DNA from 3 places in the Streptomyces sp. NBC_00442 genome. Region 3 is predicted to be linked to each of the others. Evidence: predicted binding sites of a transcription regulator. Region 3 holds the regulator's gene; each other region holds the start of a gene.

Region 1 (3,275 bases), 2.0 Mb from region 3:
GCTCAACACCGGTGACGGGCTCAAGACCCTGGACGCGGTGGCCGCCACGTCCCAGGCGACCGCGACCATCCGCCCGAGCCTGGACGCCTTCCGCGACGCGGGCCTGGCCCACTGAGCCACCGGCCTGGCCCACTGAGCCACCGCTGATCCTGAACGACGAGGAGCACCGAACCATGAGCGTGAACGTCCGCATCCCCACCATCCTGCGCACCTACACCGGTGGCAAGGCCGAGGTCACGGCCGAGGGTTCGACCCTGGCCGACGTGATCGCCGACCTGGAGAAGAACCACACGGGGATCGCCGCGCGCGTCCTGGACGACCAGGGCAAGCTGCGCCGTTTCGTCAACGTCTACGTCAACGACGACGACGTCCGCTTCGAGCAGGGCCTGGAGACGGCGACGCCCGACGGCGCCGGCGTCTCGATCATTCCCGCGGTCGCGGGCGGCTGAGCGGACCCGTATTCGTTTCGGAATTGCCCCCTCCACTTAAGAAGCGGAGGGGGCAATTCAACATGGTTGAGCGGGGTACAGTTGGGGAAGCCCCTTCGCTTCCGGCGCCGAGCGCATATGAGAACGCGACAACATGGGGTCAAAGTGTGGGAGCCCTTTGCGCCTTAAGTGCGCTTTGCCCGGCCCGACTTGCCCCGGAATGTTGAATTGATGGCATTCCGCTCCCCGAGTGCGCCCGGAATTCTCGTCCGATTGACCTGTTGCAGAGGGCAGTTGGGCAGATACATTCAGCCGCGGTCGACGCGTTCCGGCGCACACCCTCTCCTGTCGGAGGGTGCAGGTCTGACCCGGTTCCGCGAAGTGCGGTTCCGTGCAAGGGCCAGTAATAGGGGAGTTAGGCATGGCTCAGGGCACCGTCAAGTGGTTCAACGCGGAGAAGGGGTACGGCTTCATCGCGGTCGACGGTGGTGCGGATGTTTTCGTCCACTACAGTGCGATCCAGATGGACGGTTACCGCACCCTTGAAGAAGGTCAGCGAGTCGAGTTCGAGATCTCGCAGGGCCAGAAGGGTCCACAGGCGGACATGGTCAAGCTCGCCGTCTGATCTCGGCGCGATCGGCCACCGACGCACTCACGCATGAAGGGGACCACCCAAAAGGGTGGCCCCCTTCACGCGTCCCCACCCCTTGCGGCTCCGCCCCGGCCCCCGTTCTCCACCGACCCCGTCAGGGGCGCGGGGGCCTGCGCGAACAGCCACGCACGGCCCGCGGGGACGAGTGAGCCGCCGCGGCAGGGGCGAGGGAACCGGGGGCATGGGGGCGGAGCCCCCGCCGGTACCGGGGAACCGGACAACACCGGTCGGTAGAGGGTCCCGGTTCAAGAGACTCGCTTGCACTCGCAGGGGCCGAGTGCTAATCATTGGGCTTAGCACTCTCCCAGTGAGAGTGACAGAACTTGGATCGCGTCAGTGAGGTCCGCAGACCGGGTGGGGCAAGGAACCACAAGGCCTGCAGGCCGTCCGTCGCGGGCACCGGCACGGTCCACGAAGAACGCCACCCCTGTCCGGGAGGACCACTTCACATGGCCAAGATCATCGCGTTCGACGAGGAGGCACGGCGCGGTCTCGAGCGCGGGATGAACCAGCTCGCCGACGCCGTCAAGGTCACCCTCGGCCCCAAGGGCCGCAACGTCGTCCTCGAGAAGAAGTGGGGCGCCCCCACGATCACCAACGATGGTGTTTCCATCGCCAAGGAGATCGAGCTCGAGGACCCGTACGAGAAGATCGGCGCCGAGCTGGTCAAGGAAGTCGCCAAGAAGACGGACGACGTCGCCGGTGACGGAACGACCACCGCGACCGTCCTCGCCCAGGCCCTGGTGCGCGAGGGTCTGCGCAACGTCGCCGCCGGCGCCAACCCGATGGCCCTGAAGCGTGGCATCGAGAAGGCCGTCGAGGCCGTCTCCGCCGCCCTCCTGGAGCAGGCCAAGGACGTGGAGACCAAGGAGCAGATCGCTTCGACGGCCTCCATCTCCGCCGCCGACACCCAGATCGGCGAGCTCATCGCCGAGGCGATGGACAAGGTCGGCAAGGAAGGCGTCATCACCGTCGAGGAGTCGCAGACCTTCGGGCTCGAGCTTGAGCTCACCGAGGGCATGCGCTTCGACAAGGGCTACATCTCGGCGTACTTCGCCACCGACATGGAGCGTATGGAGGCGTCGCTCGACGACCCGTACATCCTGATCGTCAACTCGAAGATCAGCTCCGTGAAGGACCTGCTCCCGCTCCTCGAGAAGGTCATGCAGTCGGGCAAGCCCCTGCTGATCATCGCCGAGGACGTCGAGGGCGAGGCCCTGTCGACCCTGGTCGTCAACAAGATCCGCGGCACCTTCAAGTCCGTCGCCGTCAAGGCCCCGGGCTTCGGCGACCGCCGCAAGGCCATGCTCGGCGACATCGCCATCCTCACGGGCGGCACCGTCGTCTCCGAGGAGGTCGGCCTCAAGCTGGAGAACGCGGGTCTCGACCTGCTCGGCCGCGCCCGCAAGGTCGTCATCACCAAGGACGAGACCACGATCGTCGACGGTTCGGGCGACAGCGACCAGGTCCAGGGTCGCGTCAACCAGATCCGTGCCGAGATCGAGAACAGCGACTCGGACTACGACCGCGAGAAGCTGCAGGAGCGCCTGGCGAAGCTCGCCGGCGGTGTTGCGGTCATCAAGGCCGGTGCCGCGACCGAGGTCGAGCTCAAGGAGCGCAAGCACCGCATCGAGGACGCCGTTCGCAACGCGAAGGCGGCCGTCGAGGAGGGCATCGTCGCCGGTGGTGGCGTGGCCCTGCTCCAGGCCTCCGCGGTGTTCGAGAAGCTTGAGCTCGAGGGCGACGAGGCGACCGGCGCCAAGGCCGTGAAGCTGGCCCTGGAGGCCCCGCTCAAGCAGATCGCCGTCAACGGTGGTCTCGAGGGTGGCGTCATCGTCGAGAAGGTGCGCAACCTGCCCGTCGGCCACGGCCTGAACGCCGCGACCGGTGAGTACGTCGACATGATCGCCGAGGGCATCATCGACCCGGCGAAGGTCACGCGCTCCGCGCTGCAGAACGCCGCCTCCATCGCGGCGCTCTTCCTCACCACCGAGGCCGTCATCGCCGACAAGCCGGAGAAGGCCGCCGCGGGCGGCGCTCCGGGCGGCATGCCGGGCGGTGACATGGACTTCTGATCCTCACGGATCGGTAGCTCTGGCTGAACGCCGAGGGCGGCACTCCCACCAGGGGGTGCCGCCCTCGGCCGTTTCCGTTCCCGCATATCTGAGGCCCTGTGGCCCCTGGGGGTACGGAAA
Region 2 (3,275 bases), 2.4 Mb from region 3:
CGCGCTGCTCGGGCCGCTGGCCGGGTGCTCGGAACCGACCGCGCCCGTCGCCCCGTTCAAACGGCTCGGGCGCAAGGCCGCCCAGCACGCCGTGCCGCCCCCCGGGTCGGACGCGCGCACGGTCGCCGCCCGGCGCTGGGGCCTCGCCGCCCCCCTGGCGCCCGCGCCCCGGCCGGTGGCGCCCCGGGGCGGGCCCGGGGTGCCCTTCGTCGTCGACCGCGTCCCGGTGCGGGCCAAGGTCGTGTTCCTGACCTTCGACGACGGGCCGGTCACGGACCCCGCCTTCCCCCGCATGATCCGCGACCTCAAGCTGCCCGTCGCCCTGTTCCTCACCGGCGCCGACGGGGGTGCCGGGGCGGACCGGGGTGCCGGTTCCGGCCGGGGTACCGATCTTGACCGGGGTGCCGACCTCGACCGGGGTGCCGACCTCGACCGGGGTGTCGCTCCCGCCGCCGACGCCGGTACCGCCGCCGACACCGGTGCGGCGGCCGCCGCCGTGTCCGCCCGCGCCCGGATCGACGCCCTGCGCGCCCTGGGTGCCGGGATCTACAACCACACCCTCGGCCACCCCGATCTGCGGACCCTGACCTACGGGCGCCAGCGGGCGGAGATCTGCGGCCAGCAGGACCGGCTGGCCGCGCGCTACGGGCGGCGCCCGAGACTGTTCCGGCCGCCGTACGGGTCCTACGACGCGCGCACCGTACGCGCCGCGAAGGAGTGTGGGCTGAGCGCGATGGTGCTGGCCCGCGTCACGATGACGGCCGACGGCCTGCGGTACGCCGAGGGCGCCCGGGTCCTGCGTCCCGGTGACATCGTGCGGGCCGAGCTGCGGGGACCCGGCCGGAGCGCCGGCCTCACCCGCATGACCACGCAGGTCCTTGAACACATCCGGTCGCGGGGTTTCACCGTGGGCCGCATCGAGGACTATCTCTGACCGTTTCCGGGCGCCCGGCCCCTCGTCACCCACAGCTCGCCCGTCGGCGGCCGCGCCCCTCGCGGGTCAACTCGCGCCCTCTGTAAGCCGGTTGACGGTCCGAAGCTCGTGTTCCGTGTACGGAGCCGACGGCCCGGCGCTCTCGGGGTGATCCGGCGCGCAGGCGCGAGATTGGCACTCCGCTTGACCGAGTGCTAACCGCCGTCCTAGTCTCGCTTCTGGCACTCCCCACCGGAGAGTGCCAACACAGCGACGGGCAGGTCCGGCACCCGCGACGACGGATCCACCTGGTCGCCACCCCAAACAGTTAACCCCGTGAGATCTCCGAAGGGGGAGACCGGATCGTGACGACCGCCAGCTCCAAGGTTGCCATCAAGCCGCTTGAGGACCGCATTGTGGTCCAGCCGCTCGACGCCGAGCAGACCACGGCCTCCGGCCTGGTCATTCCGGACACCGCGAAGGAGAAGCCCCAGGAGGGCGCCGTCCTCGCCGTGGGTCCGGGCCGCTTCGAGAACGGCGAGCGTCTGCCGCTCGACGTCAAGGTCGGCGACGTCGTGCTGTACAGCAAGTACGGCGGCACCGAGGTGAAGTACAACGGCGACGAGTACCTCGTCCTCTCGGCTCGCGACGTGCTCGCGATCATCGAGAAGTAATTCACCGAAGCGAATGCTTTGAGAGCTGCGCCCCTGGTCACCCCGCTGATTGCCGGGCGGCGAGGGGCGCAGTGTCATTAACCCGAGTTTTCGAGAGGGCTGAACCGCTCCCATGGCGAAGATCCTGAAGTTCGACGAGGACGCCCGTCGCGCCCTTGAGCGCGGCGTCAACAAGCTTGCCGACACGGTGAAGGTGACGATCGGCCCCAAGGGCCGCAACGTCGTCATCGACAAGAAGTTCGGCGCCCCCACCATCACCAACGACGGCGTGACCATCGCCCGCGAGGTCGAGCTCGACGACCCGTACGAGAACCTCGGCGCCCAGCTCGTCAAGGAGGTGGCGACCAAGACCAACGACATCGCGGGTGACGGCACCACCACCGCGACCGTCCTGGCCCAGGCGCTCGTCCGCGAGGGTCTGCGCAACGTCGCCGCCGGCGCCTCCCCGGCCGCCCTGAAGAAGGGCATCGACGCCGCGGTCAAGGCCGTGTCCGAGGAGCTCCTCGCGACCGCCCGTCCCATCGAGGACAAGACCGACATCGCCGCCGTCGCCGCGCTGTCCGCCCAGGACAAGCAGATCGGCGAGCTCATCGCCGAGGCCATGGACAAGGTCGGCAAGGACGGTGTCATCACCGTCGAGGAGTCCAACACCTTCGGTGTGGAGCTTGAGTTCACCGAGGGCATGGCCTTCGACAAGGGCTACCTCTCCCACTACATGGTCACCGACCAGGAGCGTATGGAGGCCGTCCTCGACGACCCGTACATCCTGATCAACCAGGGCAAGATCTCCTCGATCCAGGACCTGCTGCCGCTCCTGGAGAAGGTCATCCAGGCCGGCGCCTCCAAGCCGCTCCTGATCATCGCCGAGGACGTCGAGGGCGAGGCGCTCTCCACCCTGGTCGTCAACAAGATCCGCGGCACGTTCAACGCCGTGGCCGTCAAGGCCCCGGGCTTCGGCGACCGCCGCAAGGCCATGCTCCAGGACATCGCCACCCTCACCGGTGCGACCGTCATCGCCGAAGAGGTCGGCCTCAAGCTCGACCAGGCCGGCCTCGAGGTGCTCGGCACCGCGCGCCGCGTCACCATCACCAAGGACGACACCACGATCGTCGACGGCGGCGGCAACAGCGGCGACGTCGAGGGCCGGATCAACCAGATCAAGGCCGAGATCGAGGCCACGGACTCCGACTGGGACCGCGAGAAGCTCCAGGAGCGCCTCGCGAAGCTGGCCGGCGGCGTGTGCGTGATCAAGGTCGGTGCCGCCACCGAGGTCGAGCTCAAGGAGCGCAAGCACCGTCTGGAGGACGCCATCTCCGCGACCCGCGCCGCGGTCGAGGAGGGCATCGTCTCCGGTGGTGGCTCCGCCCTGGTGCACGCCGCCAAGGTCCTCGAGGGCAACCTCGACAAGACCGGCGACGAGGCCACCGGTGTCGCGGTCGTGCGCCGCGCCGTCGTCGAGCCGCTGCGCTGGATCGCCGAGAACGCCGGCCTCGAGGGCTACGTCATCACCTCCAAGGTGAGCGAGCTCGACAAGGGCTTCGGCTTCAACGCCGCGACCGGCGAGTACGGCGACCTGGTCAAGGCCGGCGTCATCGACCCCGTCAAGGTCACCCGCTCCGCCCTGGAGAACGCCGCCTCCATCGCGTCCCTGCTGCTCACGACCGAGACCCTGGTCGTCGAGAAGCCGG
Region 3 (3,275 bases):
GCGCAGCTTCGCGAGCTGGCGCAGGAGGTCCTCCTGCGCCGGGTCGAGCTTGCTGGGGGTCAGGACCTCGACGTGCACGATGAGGTCGCCGCGCCCGCCGCCGCGCAGATGCGTGATGCCGCGGCCGTGCAGCGGGATGGACTGGCCGGACTGGCTGCCCGGACGGATGTCCACCTCCTCCATGCCGTCGAGCGTCTGGAGCGGCACCTTCGTGCCGAGCGACGCCGCCGTCATGGGGATGGTGACCGTGCAGTGCAGGTCGTCGCCGCGCCGCTGGAACACGTCGTGCGCGACCTCGTGGATCTCCACGTACAGGTCGCCGGCGGGGCCGCCGCCGGGGCCGACCTCGCCCTCGCCCGCGAGCTGGATCCGGGTGCCGTTGTCGACGCCGGCCGGGATCTTCACGGTGAGGGTGCGCCGCGAGCGGATCCGGCCGTCGCCCGCGCACTCCGGGCACGGGGTGGGGACGACGGTGCCGAAGCCCTGGCACTGGGGGCAGGGCCGCGAGGTCATGACCTGGCCGAGGAAGGACCGGGTGACCTGGGACACCTCGCCGCGACCGCGACACATGTCACAGGTCTGCGCGGAGGTGCCGGGCGCGGCGCCCTCGCCCGAACAGGTCGTGCACACCACGGCGGTGTCGACCTGGATCTCCTTGGTGGTGCCGAAGGCCGCCTCGTTGAGGTCGATCTCCAGGCGGATCATGGCGTCCTGGCCGCGGCGGGTCCGCGAGCGCGGGCCGCGCTGCGATGCCGTGCCGAAGAAGGCGTCCATGATGTCCGAGAAGTTCCCGAAGCCGCCCGCGCCGAAGCCGCCGGCCCCGCCGCCGCCCGACGACGACAGCGGGTCCCCGCCGAGGTCGAAGACCTGCTTCTTCTGCGGGTCGGAGAGGACCTCGTAAGCGGCGTTGATCTCCTTGAACCGCTCCTGGGTCTTCGGGTCGGGGTTCACGTCGGGGTGGAGTTCCCGCGCGAGCCTCCGGAAGGCCTTCTTGATCTCGTCCTGTGATGCGTCGCGGCGCACGCCGAGTACGGCGTAGTAGTCCGTGGCCACTTACGACTCCGCCAGGATCTGTCCGACGTAACGTGCCACTGCGCGTACCGCTCCCATCGTTCCGGGGTAATCCATGCGGGTCGGTCCGACCACGCCGAGTTTGGCGACCGCCTCGCCGCCGGAACCGTAGCCGACCGATACGACGGACGTGGAGTTCAGTCCTTCATGGGCGTTGTTCTCGTGCCCGATACGTACGGTCATGCCCGATTCCTTGGCCTCGCCGAGCAGCTTGAGGAGCACGACCTGCTCCTCAAGTGCTTCCAGCACCGGCCTGATGGTCAGCGGGAAGTCGTGTCCGAAGCGGGTGAGATTGGCGGTGCCGCCGATCATCAGCCGCTCCTCGGTCTCTTCGACCAGGGTTTCCAGGAGGGTGGCGAGGACCGTCGAAACGGTTCCCCGGTCCTCCGGTTCGAAGGACTCCGGCAAGTCCTGCACGAGCTGCGGCACGTCCGCGAAGCGGCGCCCCACCACCCGTGCGTTGAGCCGGGCCCGCAGGTCCGCGAGCGAGGCCTCGCCGAACGGCGCCGGGCAGTCGACCATGCGCTGCTCGACCCGGCCGGTGTCCGTGATCAGCACCAGCATCAGCCGGGCCGCCGCGAGGGAGAGAAGCTCCACGTGCCGCACCGTGGACCGCGTCAGGGACGGGTACTGGACGACCGCCACCTGCCGGGTCAGCTGCGCGAGCAGCCGCACCGTGCGGGCCACGACGTCGTCCAGGTCGACCGCGCTGTCCAGGAAGTTCTGGATCGCGCGGCGCTCCGGCGACGACAGGGGCTTGACGCCCGCGAGCCGGTCGACGAAGAGCCGGTAGCCCTTGTCGGTCGGGATGCGGCCGGCGCTGGTGTGGGGCTGGGCGATGAAGCCCTCCTCCTCCAGGACGGCCATGTCGTTGCGCACGGTCGCCGGGGAGACGCCGAGCGCGTGGCGCTCGGTGAGGGCCTTGGAGCCCACCGGTTCCTCGGTGCCGACGTAGTCCTGGACGATGGCGCGCAGCACCTCGAGCCTGCGTTCACTGAGCATCGCGCACACCTCCAGTTGCCGTCCGTTTGGCACTCGCTGTGTTCGAGTGCCAGCAATCCCCCGGCCAGTGTACGGCCGACCGGTGCGCCCCTAGCAAGGGCGGCCGACCACGCTACCGCGCGGCGCCGCCCATCGATTGCGATAGCGTCGCGTCATGGACGTCGGTTGGGAAGAGTTCGGGTGGGAGCGGCTCGGTGTCGGGGTGGGCCGCAGGCGCCTTCCCGGCTGGGACGCCACGGCCGGACTGATCGCCGGCGAGGACTCGCTCCTCCTGTACGACACCGGCGCGACGGTGCGCGAGGGCGCGGAGCTGCGGAGGCAGGCCGAGGCTCTCTTCGGACGCCGTGTGACCCATATCGCGCTCAGCCACCCCCACTTCGACCACGTCCTCGGCACGGCGGCCTTCTCCGGGACCGAGGTGTACGCGGCCGTCGGCATCGAGCGGGCCATGACCCCCGACGAGATGCGTCGCGACGCGGTGCGGCAGGGGGTGCCCGAGCGGGACGCGGCCGAGGCGGCGGATCTCCTGGTGCTGCCGCACCACGCGGTGTCCGGGGAGTGGACGCTCGATCTGGGCGGCCGCCAGGTGCTGCTCGCCAACATCGGCCCCGGGCACAGCGGGCACGATCTCGTGGCACTGGTCCCCGCGGGCGCCGGATCGCCGGAGATCGTGTTCTGCGGGGACCTCGTGGAGGAGTCGGGCGAGCCGCAGGCCGGCCCCGATGCGGTGCCCGCGCGCTGGCCGGACGCCCTCGACCGGCTGCTCTCGCTGGGCGGCGAGGGGGCGGTGTACGTACCCGGGCACGGGGCCGTGGTGGACGCGGCGTTCGTCCGCGCCCAGCGTGACCAACTCGCCGCCGGATTCGGCGTGTCGTAGCGGCGGCCGCCCGTATCGTCTGACCCGTGCGCAGCCACAGCCCCGATCCGGCCCCGCCCTGGCCGCATTCCCCGGAGCCGACCCCTCGGCCCCCCGGCCGGACCACCCACTGACCCGCCCCGCCGCCCCGAATGATGAGGCCATGCGTAGCTACAGCCCCGATCTGACCCCGCCGTGGAAGAAGAAGCAGGCCCCTGTTCCCGAGGTGGCCGCCGAGGCCGATCTCGTGGTCGAGGAGGTCTCCACGGGATTCTGCGGAGCCGTGATCCGCTGCGAGAAGACGGCTCAGGGGCCGACGGTCACCCTGGAGGACCGCTTCGGCAAG

Evidence for each region. Region 3 encodes HrcA, which represses chaperone genes, less so after heat shock. Its sites were predicted from a motif close to TTNGCACTCNGNNNNNCNGAGTGCNAA; they were not measured.
Region 1: a site for HrcA is predicted at 1,374-1,400, ahead of groL (chaperonin GroEL). Genes of this name have one in related genera too.
Region 2: a site for HrcA is predicted at 1,106-1,132, ahead of groES (co-chaperone GroES). Genes of this name have one in related genera too.

The regions. Positions count from the first base shown of each region.
Region 1 is NZ_CP107918.1:3,279,294-3,282,568, reverse strand. Features, by position in the region: gene thrC (threonine synthase) at 1-115, shown strand, start outside; gene OG432_RS14785 (ubiquitin-like small modifier protein 1) at 174-449, shown strand; gene OG432_RS14780 (cold-shock protein) at 850-1,053, shown strand; gene groL (chaperonin GroEL) at 1,530-3,155, shown strand.
Region 2 is NZ_CP107918.1:2,850,372-2,853,646, reverse strand. Features, by position in the region: gene OG432_RS12715 (polysaccharide deacetylase family protein) at 1-934, shown strand, start outside; gene groES (co-chaperone GroES) at 1,279-1,587, shown strand; gene groL (chaperonin GroEL) at 1,700-3,275, shown strand, end outside.
Region 3 is NZ_CP107918.1:5,281,206-5,284,480, reverse strand. Features, by position in the region: gene dnaJ (molecular chaperone DnaJ) at 1-1,053, opposite strand, end outside; gene hrcA (heat-inducible transcriptional repressor HrcA) at 1,054-2,073, opposite strand; gene OG432_RS23490 (MBL fold metallo-hydrolase) at 2,228-2,950, shown strand; gene OG432_RS23485 (DUF3097 domain-containing protein) at 3,093-3,275, shown strand, end outside.